4 regions of the Hahella sp. KA22 genome follow, and region 3 is predicted to be linked to each of the others. Evidence: predicted binding sites of a transcription regulator. Region 3 holds the regulator's gene; each other region holds the start of a gene.
What was found. The regulator FNR, encoded in region 3, switches genes on or off when oxygen is low (the NO sensors DNR and NnrR bind a similar motif). The targets are predictions, from matches to a motif close to TTGATNTANATCAA.
Positions count from the first base shown of each region.

Region 1: EUZ85_RS14600 (nitrate/nitrite transporter) is a predicted target of FNR. The motif match lies at 1,440-1,453, and genes of this name have one in related genera.
Region 2: EUZ85_RS05975 (type IV pili methyl-accepting chemotaxis transducer N-terminal domain-containing protein) is a predicted target of FNR. The motif match lies at 1,760-1,773, and genes of this name have one in related genera.
Region 4: EUZ85_RS14375 (Hsp20/alpha crystallin family protein) is a predicted target of FNR. The motif match lies at 1,690-1,703, and genes of this name have one in related genera.

Region 1 covers NZ_CP035490.1:3,266,017-3,269,141, reverse strand. The annotation lists gene EUZ85_RS14600 (nitrate/nitrite transporter) at 1-1,188, opposite strand, end outside; gene EUZ85_RS14595 (NarK family nitrate/nitrite MFS transporter) at 1,556-3,031, shown strand; gene EUZ85_RS14590 (bifunctional protein-serine/threonine kinase/phosphatase) at 3,049-3,125, shown strand, end outside.
Region 2 covers NZ_CP035490.1:1,337,748-1,340,872, forward strand. The annotation lists gene EUZ85_RS05965 (alpha/beta hydrolase) at 1-541, opposite strand, end outside; gene EUZ85_RS05975 (type IV pili methyl-accepting chemotaxis transducer N-terminal domain-containing protein) at 873-1,658, opposite strand; gene EUZ85_RS05980 (type IV pili methyl-accepting chemotaxis transducer N-terminal domain-containing protein) at 2,039-2,737, opposite strand.
Region 3 covers NZ_CP035490.1:5,601,795-5,604,919, reverse strand. The annotation lists gene alr (alanine racemase) at 1-49, shown strand, start outside; gene EUZ85_RS24715 (sugar nucleotide-binding protein) at 215-1,120, shown strand; gene fnr (fumarate/nitrate reduction transcriptional regulator Fnr) at 1,117-1,896, opposite strand; gene EUZ85_RS24705 (hypothetical protein) at 2,040-3,056, opposite strand.
Region 4 covers NZ_CP035490.1:3,207,193-3,210,317, reverse strand. The annotation lists gene ftsH (ATP-dependent zinc metalloprotease FtsH) at 1-994, shown strand, start outside; gene EUZ85_RS14375 (Hsp20/alpha crystallin family protein) at 1,026-1,565, opposite strand; gene EUZ85_RS14370 (hypothetical protein) at 1,849-2,535, opposite strand; gene EUZ85_RS14365 (macro domain-containing protein) at 2,665-3,125, opposite strand, start outside.

The DNA.
Region 1 (3,125 bases), 2.3 Mb from region 3:
CACCATGCAGGCGGCCAGTACGCCGTAGAGAACCATGAAACTCGCGGAGTGGACGCCTAGCGCTTCCACCGCCAGGGCGAAGGCGATGGGTAAGGTAAAACCGCCTGCGGCGCCGAGTGTGGCGACGGTTCCGCCGACGCTGCCCATATGGTCTGGGAAGTAGTCGTGGATGATTTTGTAGACGGAAGCACGGCCGAAGCCCTGCGCCACGCCGATAATCAGCATCAGTAGAGTAAATACCCACACGTTGACGCGAATTTCCAGCTGCACATCCCGATCAACCCCATGAATGGTCATGCTGGTGGGGGGATAACTCAGAAAGAACAGGCACACCAGGCATATCCAGAACACGCTCCAGTTCACCGCCCTGCCCCCATACCGGTCTGCGAACCAGCCTCCCAGCGCCCGCACCATGCTGGAGGTGGTGACGAACAGCAGCGTCAACAGCATGGCGTTCTGTAACGACAGCCCATATGCATTGACGTAGTAGTGCGGCAACCACATCAACAACGCCAGGAAGCTGCCGAATACGAAGTAGTAATACAGGCTGAAACGCCACACCTGAGGCTCTTTCAGCGGCTGCAGATGATACGCCAGATCCACCCGCCGCCGGGTTTGCATATAGCGAGTGTCCTCAGGCGCCAGCGCCCAGAACAGCACCAGGATGACCAGCATCCCCACACCATAGGCTGGCCCGATAAACTCGGCGCTCCATACCCGTTCGATGACCGGAGCCAGCGCCAGCGTCACCGCTGCGCCGGCGTTGCCTGCGCCGAATACTCCCATGGCGAAGCCCTGGCTGCGACTTTCAAACCAGGCGGTGACATAGCGTATGCCGATCGTAAAAGACACGCCGGAGACGCCCAACCACAATCCCGCCAGCAGATATCCTCGATAGCTACTGATCCACGGCAATATAAACAGCACTGGCGGCAGCAACGCCATCTGCCAGACAAACAACTTACGACAGGACATCACCTCGCTTAACACGCCTGCGGGAAAGCGCAGCAGCGCGCCGCTGAACATCGGCGCCGCCAGCAACAATCCGAACTGGATAATGCTGAGGTCAAGCTGCTCTCGAATGCGCAACCCCAGCACCGCATACAGCGTCCACACCGAAAAGTTGGCGGCGAACGCCAATGTCGCCGCGACGAGCGCGCGTTGTCCCAGTTTTTCGGTATAGAGCATTGGTGTTTTTCCCCATGCAGCAGTATGCGCCGAGTTTTATCGGCCTCTGTTGCAAGAATACTGGTTAAACACATCAAGAAGTCCCTTCTTACCCAAATAAGCCACGCTTCTCTGCACACTGACGTTTATCTACCCACTTGTAGGTAATACTTCTCTGAACCCGCCCTCAACACCGCAATCAATGGGTCCGCAGCCGCTACCTCTTTCGAGGTAGAGCCCCTGTTCGCGAGCGAATCAGCCACTAAAGCAATTTGATACTGATCAATTCGATTAGATCGGACAGGTGAAATATTGCAGTCATCCATGGTCCCTAACGAAAGCCACTGCTTTCCCATGTCTTTTCCAACCCTATGCGAAGGGGAGATGTATGAGTACCGACAGCAAACTCAATTTATTCAACTTCAGCGACGGCAAGATAAAGACGCTCCATGTCACGTGGTTTGCGTTCTTTCTGACCTTTGTAGTGTGGTTCAGCCATGCGCCTTTGATGGTGTTCATTAAGGAAGCGCTGGATCTTAGCAGCCAACAGGTTAAAGCCCTGCTGATTCTAAACGTCGCATTGACGATTCCTGCGCGGATTCTGATCGGCATTCTGGTCGACAAATACGGTCCACGATTGGTTTATAGCGGCTTGCTGATGTCCTCTTCATTTGTCTGCGCCGGTTTCGCCATGGCGGACACCTATGAGTCTCTGGCCTTGTTCCGGTTCCTGCTTGGCTTCGTCGGCGCAGGCTTCGTAATCGGCATTCGCATGGTGGGCGAGTGGTTTCCGGCCAAGCAGGTCGGCATCGCCGAAGGCATCTACGGCGGCTGGGGCAACTTTGGTTCCGCCGCCGGCGCCATGACGCTACCCACCCTGGCCCTGCTGTTCGGCGGCGATGACGGCTGGCGCTATGCGCTGGGCCTGACCGGCGTCTTCACTTTTCTCTACGGCATCATTTACTACAAAGTGGCCCGCAACACGCCTAAAGGTTCAACCTACTTCAAACCGAAAAAATCCGGCGGCCTGGAGGTCACCAGCAAAGGCGACTTTATCTTCTATCTGGTGATGAACGTGCCCATGTATCTGGCGCTGGCGGTGCTGGCCTGGAAGCTGTCTCCCACCGGCGTCGCCCTGCTCACCGACAACACCATGTACATTCTGTGGATAGCCCTGGTGATACTGTTCCTGTTCCAGACCAGCCAGATCTGGAAGGTCAACAAGGAAAACCTGACCCACGGCGCGCCGGAATATGAGCGCTATAAGTTCAAACAAGTGGCGCTGCTGGATCTGGCTTACTTCGTAACCTTTGGTTCAGAACTCGCGGTGGTGTCCATGCTGCCGCTGTTCTTCCTGGAGACTTTCGATGGTCTGGACCCGGTTAAAGCAGGTCTGCTGGCCTCCGGATTCGCCTTCATGAACCTGGTGGCGCGTCCCACCGGGGGACACTTCAGCGATAAAATCGGCCGTCGCAAAAGCCTGATGCTGCTGATCGGCGGTCTTGCCGGCGGCTACTTCGTGCTCAGCATGATCGACGGCGGCTGGTGGTTGCCTCTCGCGGTAGCCGCCACCATGTGCTGCTCTTTCTTCGTACAGGCGGGCGAAGGCGCGGTATTCGCCATCGTACCCTTGGTGAAACGTCGCATGACCGGCCAAATCGCAGGTATGGCCGGCGCTTACGGTAACGTGGGCGGTGTAGCCTATCTGACCGTATTGTCATTCGTCGATTACAGCACCTTCTTTCAGGTGATCGCCGCCTCTGCAGCAGTGGTGTTCGTCGCCTGCTGGTTCCTGGACGAGCCCAGCGGACAGATTGCGGAAGTCATGCCTGACGGCACCGTGCATATGATCGATGTGAGCTGAACCAACATGAGCCAAACATGCCTCTGATCGTTCACCACGGCTCTATCACCGCCCCCGGCGCCAAAGCCCTGAATGAAGACGCGGTGGGGGTGTG
Region 2 (3,125 bases), 2.7 Mb from region 3:
GTCGCATAGAAAGACGATTGCTGACGGCTTGTTCGATGTTTGGGTAAACGGCTTCCAGAACGTAAGCGTCCGCAGGGGCGGGCGACTGTCCCAGCAAGCTTGCCGCGCCGCCGAGAGAGACGCCAATGATCGCGACTTTGGCGCATTGACGTTGCTTGCGTAAGTAGGCGACGGCGGCTTTGACGTTGTCGGACTCCCGGTAGCCGAAGGTGATTTGCTCCCCCGGGGTTTCTCCATGGGCCTGAAGATCTATCAGCAAAGAAGAATATCCTGATTTCTGCAGGAACAGAGCGCGTCTGATCATGCTGGTGCGATCGGAACGTACGCCATGCAGAAGCAGCACACATTGCTGGCTGGCGGCGGGCGCATACCAGCCGCTGACGCCATCAAACTTAACCGCTTGCGCATTCAGAGAGGCGGGGGGCGAGGGAAGGGCGTGATTGACGGAGGCGGATAGCGCGCCACCGGCGGTCCACACTGCCGCGAGACCCAGCACTAATGCGCCCGTGGCGAAAGCGATACGTTTCTTGAGATTTTTCATGGAAATTAGGGACTGCATTGCATCGATAGATATTCACATTATTAACATGGCAATGATATTGGCATGTTAATCACCAGGCGCATGGACGCGCCTGCGCGGCGACAAGCCGCGGGAGACAGGGCCTGACCTGTGCAGGCCCTGTCGTTGCAGACAAATAGAAGGAAGCTATTTGTCTGCCGGATTAATAGCGCCAAAACGCCTATAGCGGGACGGGGACAAGTATGTCGATTTGCGGCCCTTTCGGAAACTGGTTATTTCAGGTTTAGACAATGTGGCGGGGTAAGACGACGCAGCGTTGAGCTGCGCCGAAACAAAGAAAAGAAGGAAGAATTTAGCTTTGCAGATTCTCGTAAAGACCCGTAATGGTCTCCATATTTTTCAGCATGCCCTCTGTGGTGGTGGCGATGATGAAAGGCACAAAGTTCTGGCCCTGCATCAGCTGAAACCCGGAGCGAGAGAAGCTCCATTGGGAAATCACTTTGTCCAGGGCGGCGTTAATGTCCTGGTTGTTGATTTTCGCCTGACGCAGTTCATGTAGCGCCTGATCATATTCCTGCACGGCCTGGGTAAAGCTGTTCTGTAGATCCGCCTGCTCCAGATTCCAGCTCAACGCGGAGTAATAAAGCGCGATGCGTTGGGATAGCATCCGTTGTCGGCCGGAGAGGTTGATCATTTTGTTCTTGGGATTGCCGGACTGTTGCTCCAGAGACTGCACGATTTTATTGCTGAGGGCGAGAACGCGCTCTCCAGCGCTGATCAGCTCAATAGCCTTGTCTTTCGTGGGCTTAGCCGTCGCTAATTGACGAAATCCTGTCCACTCCTTGCGCACGGACTTGAGCTGTCCCGAGATTTGCGGCGACTTGGAGTAGGCTTCCAGTTCTCCTAATTGCTGTTCGAATAAGGCGACGCTCTCTGTAAGCTGGCTTGAAGATTTATCCGGTTGAATATCCTGACCTATCAGTAAATAGGACTTCACGATTCGCTGACTCAACATACGTTGGCGCCCTGCCTTGTTGATGGCTTCGTCCAGGTCGGTAATGTCTGCGATAACAATGTGGCTCCAGGATAGTGCGAGCAGGGAGAGAACAAGCAGACTAAAGTTCCTTATATGGCGCATATACGTTTACCTCATGTGATTCAATCTGGTGCAGTCTAAGTTAAAGCCTATAAATATCAGATGGTTACGGCGCGATAACTGAGTAGGTAGTTAACGCATCGCTGATCTGGCGCAAGTTAGGCGCCAAATGAACTGGAAATTTGTGGGTATGGACAAAGAGCTGTTTTTGAGATTGGAAAAATGCGTTTAGAAACAATAGGAAAGATAGGAGCTATCGCGTTTTGGGATGAAATTGAGAACTTCGAAGCGATGAGCTGCGCCTGCTGAATGCGAGAGGGAGAAGTGACTGAGTAAGCGGGAAAAAGAGTGCGGCTTGCGCCGCACTAAACGAAGAAGACGAATAAAACAGAAACTCAGTTTTTGAGTTCAATCCTTGCGGATTAGCTTTTCAGACCTGCGTACATGTCGGAAATCTTGCGCATGCTTTTCAGCATGCTTTCAGTGGTCGTCGCGATAACGAAGGGGACGAAATCATGACCGTCCATTTTTTCGAAACCAGAGTGGGAGAATGACCACTGCGAAATCACTTTATCCAGCGCCTTGTTGATATCTTCGCTGTTGGCGTCCGCTTTACGCAGTTCGCTCAAGCCCGCATCGTATTTTTTGACGGCGGCTTTAAAATCGTTTTCCAGGTCGGAAACGCCCAGGTTCCAGCTCATTGCAGAGTAGTACATGGCGATTTTCTGGGACAGCATGCCTTGTTCGTTGGAAATATTGATCAAGCGGCCTTTCGTGCTGGCGACTTGTTTTTCCAGGTTGCTGGTGACGCCCTGGGTCAGGCTCAACAGCTCTTCGCTTTGCTGGATCAGTTTTGCTGCGTTTTCCTGGTTGGGCGCGGTGGTGGCCAGTTTACGGAAAGCGGTCCACTCTTTGCGGACGGATTTCAAATCCCGCGCCATTTCACCTGCTTTCAAATAACCTTCCAAGTCGGCCAGTTGGGATTCAAATTGCGCCACACTGTCATGTAATTGAATCGAAGATTTATCAGGAAGAATGTCCTGACCCATCAATAAATATGCTTTAACGATTCTTTGACTCAACATTCTTTGTTGACCCGCGATGTCCAGAGCCTGATCCATGCTCGATATTTCCGCGTGAGCCAGGCCGGCGCCGAATGCGGTAAGTGTGACAAGTAAGAAACAAATCTTTCTGAACGACTGCATTAAAGTTTACCTAGTGCTAAAAATGGCGTGCATATTGAAGGATTTAGATCAAAAATCAAGCGCCAAATGGCTTTTGACATATAAGTAATTTACGAAGTCAATAGATGTTGTTCGTTTCCTGTCAAATATATGTGTCAATATGTTTTGTAACAGTGAGTTTAATGCACATTTATGTAACTAAAAGTTGCATTTCAATGAGGAAAAAGAGGCGGGTATATAATTCGTTATACTGTATTATTTTTAATAAATTTTACATTGTTTTTCTTTTACGAATTGTACGTCACGTTTTTATCGCCATGTGTAA
Region 3 (3,125 bases):
GACCTCGCGTGTTCCCAGGGTATACCTTAATCGCTCGGAAGGGGTTTAAGGTGCAGCGTTAAGCTGGAGAATGGGGATAAAGCCCGGGGTATCGGGTTTGCGAAAATCCCTTCAAGCAGCCAATATTGTTAACATAATATCTTCAGGCGGTCCGCATTCCAGGGGCGCTAAAGGCTACGAGATACATTTAAGGGGTACATGAGTGATTGTTTGTGTGACGGGAGTCGATTCGCCATTAGGTAAGGCTATAGCTCAGCGTTTGCAGCAGAGCGGCATAGCGGTGGAGGGCGTTCCCTACGAGCAGTTTCTGATGACCAATGATGCGATCGTGCGAGCAATGAGAGCGATGCCCTCTGCGGATTTTGTTGTTCATGCTGCGGAGATGGGCGACTTATTTAAAGCGGAGCAGCATCCGGATTTGGCCTATCAGGTTAATGTGTCCGCTTGCGAGGCGGTGGCGGAAGTGGCGGCTTTATGGAAGGCGCCGATTATTCACCTCTCCAGCCATCTTGTTTTTGATGGCGTCAAAAAGAATCCCTATATTTCCGCCAACAAAGGACGTCCTCTTTCAGTGTATGGGCGGACTAAACTGCAGAGCGAACAATGGCTTCAGGAAAACTATAGCAAGCATCTGATCTTGAGGGTCGGGTGGTTGCTGGAGGCGGGCGCCCAAGGCTGGTTGCAGACCATGCTTTCTGCGCTGTCTTCAGGAAAGCGTCTGAACGCCAGCACCGATATGCAGCTGACTCCCGTGGCGGTGGATGATGTGGCGAGAGTTGTAGACGCGGTTATTAAGCAGTTGAGTTGTAATATCTCTGTGTGGGGTGTTTACCACTATGCTGGCGCTGAAGCTGTCACCCACTATGAGTTGCTGAAGGCGATTGTGCTGCAGGCGTTTGGGCAGGAAGAGATGTTGCAGGCCCTGATCGAGAAAAAGGGCGCTGATGTATTACCGGGGGTGGCGCTTCCGGCGAATGGCGCGTTGGGGTGTATCAAGCTGCGCAACACCTTTGGCGTTAAGCAGCTTCCCTGGCGCCGCTATCTGCCGGCGTTGATTGAACAATGCCAGCAGCGTGGCGGTGTAAAAGCGGCTGAAAACTGCCTGGAAGAGACCCGTTAACGAGCGTTAAGGGCTGATTCCTTCTGCTGCTCCAGGCACTTGGTGTCGTGGCGAAGAATTTTCTGTAGTTCGTCCAATTGCAATATCTGAACTTCCCTTCCTTGAACTTTTATAATGCCGTTGTTCTGGAAGCGGGTAATGACCCGGCTGACAGTTTCGACGGCCAAGCCTAAATAGTTGCCGATATCGCTGCGAGGCATAGGAAGTCTGAAGTTTGTGCCGGACAGGCGACGACGACTGAAGCGGGTCGACAGGGATAATAACAGAGAGGCTATACGCTCTTCCGCTGAATTTTTGCTTAGTAGCATCGTGAGCTGCCTGCTTTCCTGAATCTCTTTGCTCATTAATGAGAAAAAGTGGTGTTGCAGGCTGGGGATGTCCGAAGCAAGGTCTTCAAACTTTTCCAGAGGAATTTCGCATACGCTGGTGCGCTCAAGGGCGACGGCGGAGCAGGAATATTTTTCCATGCTAACGCTGTCCAGGCCGATAATCTCGCCAGGCAGATAAAAGCCAGTGACCTGTTCCTCGCCTTCCTCAGATACGGTGAATGTTTTGATCGCGCCGCTACGAACTGCGAAGCACGAGCGGAATGGGGTGTGTTGCTCAAAGATATATTCGCCGCGATTGAGCATTTTGCCCTGACGAATGATTTCTTCCAGACGATCAATATCTTCAGCCCCAACCGCGATAGGAATGCAAAGCTTGCTCAAATTACATTCGTGGCAGCCTCTGTGTAAGCTAAAAGGAGAGGAGGTTGCTATATGCTTGCTTTCCATCGGTTGCCTCGTGGCTGGATGAGTGAAACTGCTTAAAGAGGCTTCTAGGATAGCCAATAGCTATTTAAAAGCAAATCCCTACGATGGGAAATTTACAGGGAAACCTACGCTCGCCTTTGTTTTTACATTGTTTTCACCTTTTGTTACAACTGGGTTTGAGTGTAGCGAATTGCTCTTGCTGGAAGCTCGCTGTTATCCAGGGTCTTGTAGTAGTCGTCCAACTGTGTGGCGTTGCGCAATTGATAGTGGGGCGTGTAAGAAAAAGCGCCCAGCCCAACGCCATGCAGGCAACTGACTCCTTGGCTAATCAAGCCTGTCCAGGGTAGTGCGAAAAAGTCCTGCGTGATCGGGATAAACGATGCGGACTTAATGCGTCGCTTGAAATCTTTTTGCGCGGCTTCCAGGCCTGATGTGCTGGCGAATTCCGTTTTATGGCTGGAAAGTAGGATGCCTTGCGGTCTCTCTGTCAGAATTTCTTCAAGATGCTCGGATAGTGCGGCGACGGTCGCAGGAGTCACTTTCAGGCGCAGGTAAACGGCTTTGAAGTCGAATGCCCGAATGGTCTGCAGCCAATCCTTAAGGTTCTCAATAGGGAAGGACTGTGCGTATTCGCCGGGATCATTGATGCAGATGATATTGAAGCCCAATCCTTTGATCAGGGCTAGCGCTTCCTCGGACTCAGGGCGAGCGTCCAATTCAATGACATGGCGTGCGTCGGCGCCGAAGCTCAGTTTGAACTCCCGACCTAAATAGTACATCACCTGCGTCTGCGCTGCGGGAGTGAGCTGGCGAACCAGATCGCCGAACCAATGCAGGTACTTAACCTGACTGCCGACGGGGAGGCTTTGCTTGAGTAGTCTCACTTCTTTCACGACATAGTCGATGTACTTTTGCAAATTTGCATTCATAGATGGGAGTCTGCGGGTGTAATTTTCCGCGCTGACAAGTGTATTAAAGCAGGGCGCCTGAACGCTCAATGCGAACCCGCCTTCATAATATCGAGCCAGAGAGCTGTTGCGATAGTCCGCGTCATAGGCTCCCTCGTCCAGGGCGCTCCAGTTTTCACTGGAGAACTCTTTAGGGGGGGAGTTGAGCAAATAAACCCAGCTATCATTACCCCCATTTTGTATCGCTTGTTCGACAACCTTTCCAACTGGCATATTGGGTCTCCAACCAGGTAAGAAAACATCTGCGCGCGTTTGACTATCATTGTCAGCGATTTGGCGCGC
Region 4 (3,125 bases), 2.4 Mb from region 3:
CGGCGGCCATGACGAAAGGGAACAAACTCTGAACCAGATTCTCGCCGAGATGGACGGTTTCGCCGGGCACGACGCCGTCATCGTATTGGCCGCCACCAATCGTCCGGATGTACTGGACCCAGCGTTAATGCGCCCCGGCCGCTTCGACCGTCATGTCACCCTGGACTTGCCGGATCAGGAAGGTCGCGTCGCGATCCTCAAGGTTCACGCCAAACGCATTCCTTTGGCGGACGACGTCAATCTCATCCAAGTCGCGGCGGGAACGCCGGGGTTCTCCGGCGCAGACCTGAAAAATCTGATAAACGAAGCCGCCATTCAGGCCGCACGGGAAAATCGAGACCACGTACACAGTCTGGATTTCGATATCGCCAGGGATAAGATCATCATGGGCGCGGAGCGCACTCTGATTATTCCGCCGGATGAGAAACACCGTCTCGCCGTGCATGAGTCCGGGCACACCCTGGTCGCCTATTACCTGCCCAATACCGATCCGCTGTATAAAGTCTCTATCGTCCCACATGGACGCAGTTTGGGCGGCACCCATCAAATGCCCTTGCAGGAGCGGCACACTTACCCGGAAGAGTATCTGCGCGACAAGCTCGCCGTAATGCTGGCGGGGCGCATCGCCGAGCGTGAGTTGCTGGGCAGCGTCAGCACCGGCGCTGACGATGACATTCATCAGGCGACGGGGCTCGCCCGCGCCATGGTCAGTCGTTGGGGCATGTCGAAAGAAGTGGGTCCTGTGGATCTGCGCGACAGTGAAGAACATCCCTTCCTCGGCCGCGAAATGGCCCAACCGCACCACCACAGCGAGTTCTCAGCGGAAATCATCGACAAGGCCGTGCGTGAGCTGCTGATGTCCGCAGAAACCACCGCCGCCGACCTGATTCGCGCGCACCGGGAAAGGTTGGACAAACTGGTGTCGCTACTGGAGCGTTCAGAGACGCTGCATAAGACGCAGATAGACGAATGCCTGCAAACCGGGGCGTCGTAACGCCCCGAAGGCATTCACTGGCGAGAATGCGCTAATCGCCTTTGATTTCCACTTCCCTGCCCTTCACCGCCACATCGCCGGCCTTGGGCACCTTCAACGTTAATACGCCGTTCTTGAAGTTGGCGTGTAAACGCTCGCCGTCAGCGTTGTCCGGCAGAGTGAGGATACGCATAAAGCTGCCGTAGCTGCGCTCCACGCAGTGATAATCCTCTCTTTTTTCTTCCGACTCATGCTTCTTTTCGCCGCTGATGGTCAACCGTTGGCCATCCAGGCTGACTTTCACGTCCTCTTTGGATACGCCCGGCAGCTCGACGCTGATACTGTAGGACTCCTTGCCTTCGGAAATATCCAGGTTAGGTTTCAGTAAACCTGCCCACTCCCGCCCCAGGCCGAATTCCGGCAGTTCCGGGAATTTAAAGGAGTGCAGCATGTCATCGAAAAGGCGATCCATTTCCTGACGGAACCTCGCCATGGGATAGTTACTGGATTGACGTGAACTGACGGGGACCTCACTCGCTGTTTTACCTTCCTGGTGCAGCCAGTTCCAGGGAGACCATTTCTTCAGATTCATATCGACCTCCTCGCTTTTCTTTCCATGGATAAATGCGTCGCCGACGCGCCGCCAAATGGAAACGCCGACTCAGAAACAGTTTAGCGCTGCAAGGTGTTTTGAAGTGATGGAGTCAGGTTGAATATTGATGGAGATCAACTGATTTTTAGTTGATTAATCGATAAAAAATTCTGCGCTGAGCGCAATCTTTTATAACGCCCGAACCAGAAATAATTCCATGTTTATCAAAGCATTAAAAGCCCTCCCACAAACCTGACGTCTGCGGGAGAACGATTACTTTCATTTACACGAAGGTGTCCGTCACCAATGTCGGCTTGGCGGGATCAAAGCGCACGACGCCCGTATGGGCGTCCATGGCGGTAGCGTGGCTGACGACCACCCAGCCGCTGTTGCGGTAGTACAAAAAGTTAAACGCCACTGGAAGATTAAGACCCGGCAGATTGTCATTGCCATACTGACTGAAGTCGAAGACCGAAATGACATTTGGCGTTACGGCGCTGATCAGGTTATTGACCGCGGCATTGCCGGGATGCTGGTGGTGATAGACGCGAAAGTAAGCGCCGCCAAGAGGCGATTCGGTAATGAAGAAGGCGCAACCGTTCATGGCTGCGGTAAACACAAATCTATGTTGCGGATTATGTCGCGGCACGTCGACAAAACCCGGCAGCCCGGCGCCGTTGACATAGGGACACCAGTAGCCCGTCAACGCGCTGTCATTCGCAGGGTGATCATGGATCACCGCAAATCGCGATTGACGTCGGCCTCCCACTGGCGTCGCGGCGGGCTGCAAGTCGAAACTTCCCATTTTCGTATACGGCAACAAGTCCACTGCGGCCCTTTCAGCCATGGAAACGCTCTGCGGATTGTTATTGCGTCTTTGGATATGCTCATCGAACCAGCGATGATTGATCGTATTGTTGTTCAGAAACGCAATGGGATCGCTGATGAACTGGGTATTGCGGTTATCCACGTTACAACTCCTTGATATGGCTGAATATAAGCTCTCTGCACAATACAAGTCCAAGCGTCTGGACGCCATCAAACCCGCAATTAAAAATTCATCATGTTGCTGTCATTTTCAGAGCGCCTGGCGAAGCACCTACTCCAGCAGCGCCATATGGTCTTTCACCGCCGCCGCAAGCCCACCCTGAGTTTCATACCGCCCCTTAACGCACACCTCATAGGCCCTACGCATTTGCGCCGCGCATCGATGCGCCGGCATGCATCCTTCGCCAGTTCCCAGACCAGGACACAAGATTGAGCGAATCTGGCGGCCGCCCTGTTCATTCATCCGATTGTGACGAATCACCGCTTGCAGCACCGCCTTGAAGGCCAAATACGCATTAGCGGTTTGCGAAACGTCCATAGGAACGCGCATGGTGGGAGCGGAAATGAGGAAAGGAATGCTTTGATGATCAGTTTCGACGACGATCGCCTGTCCAACGGGGATCTCACCGAAGTATTCAGACTCCAGCGCCTGACGTACTTTCGCTTCCAGTTCCCAGCCAAAGTGCAGGCTGTATTTGAGATCCAGACCGCCGTCCATGTAACCGAAGCTGT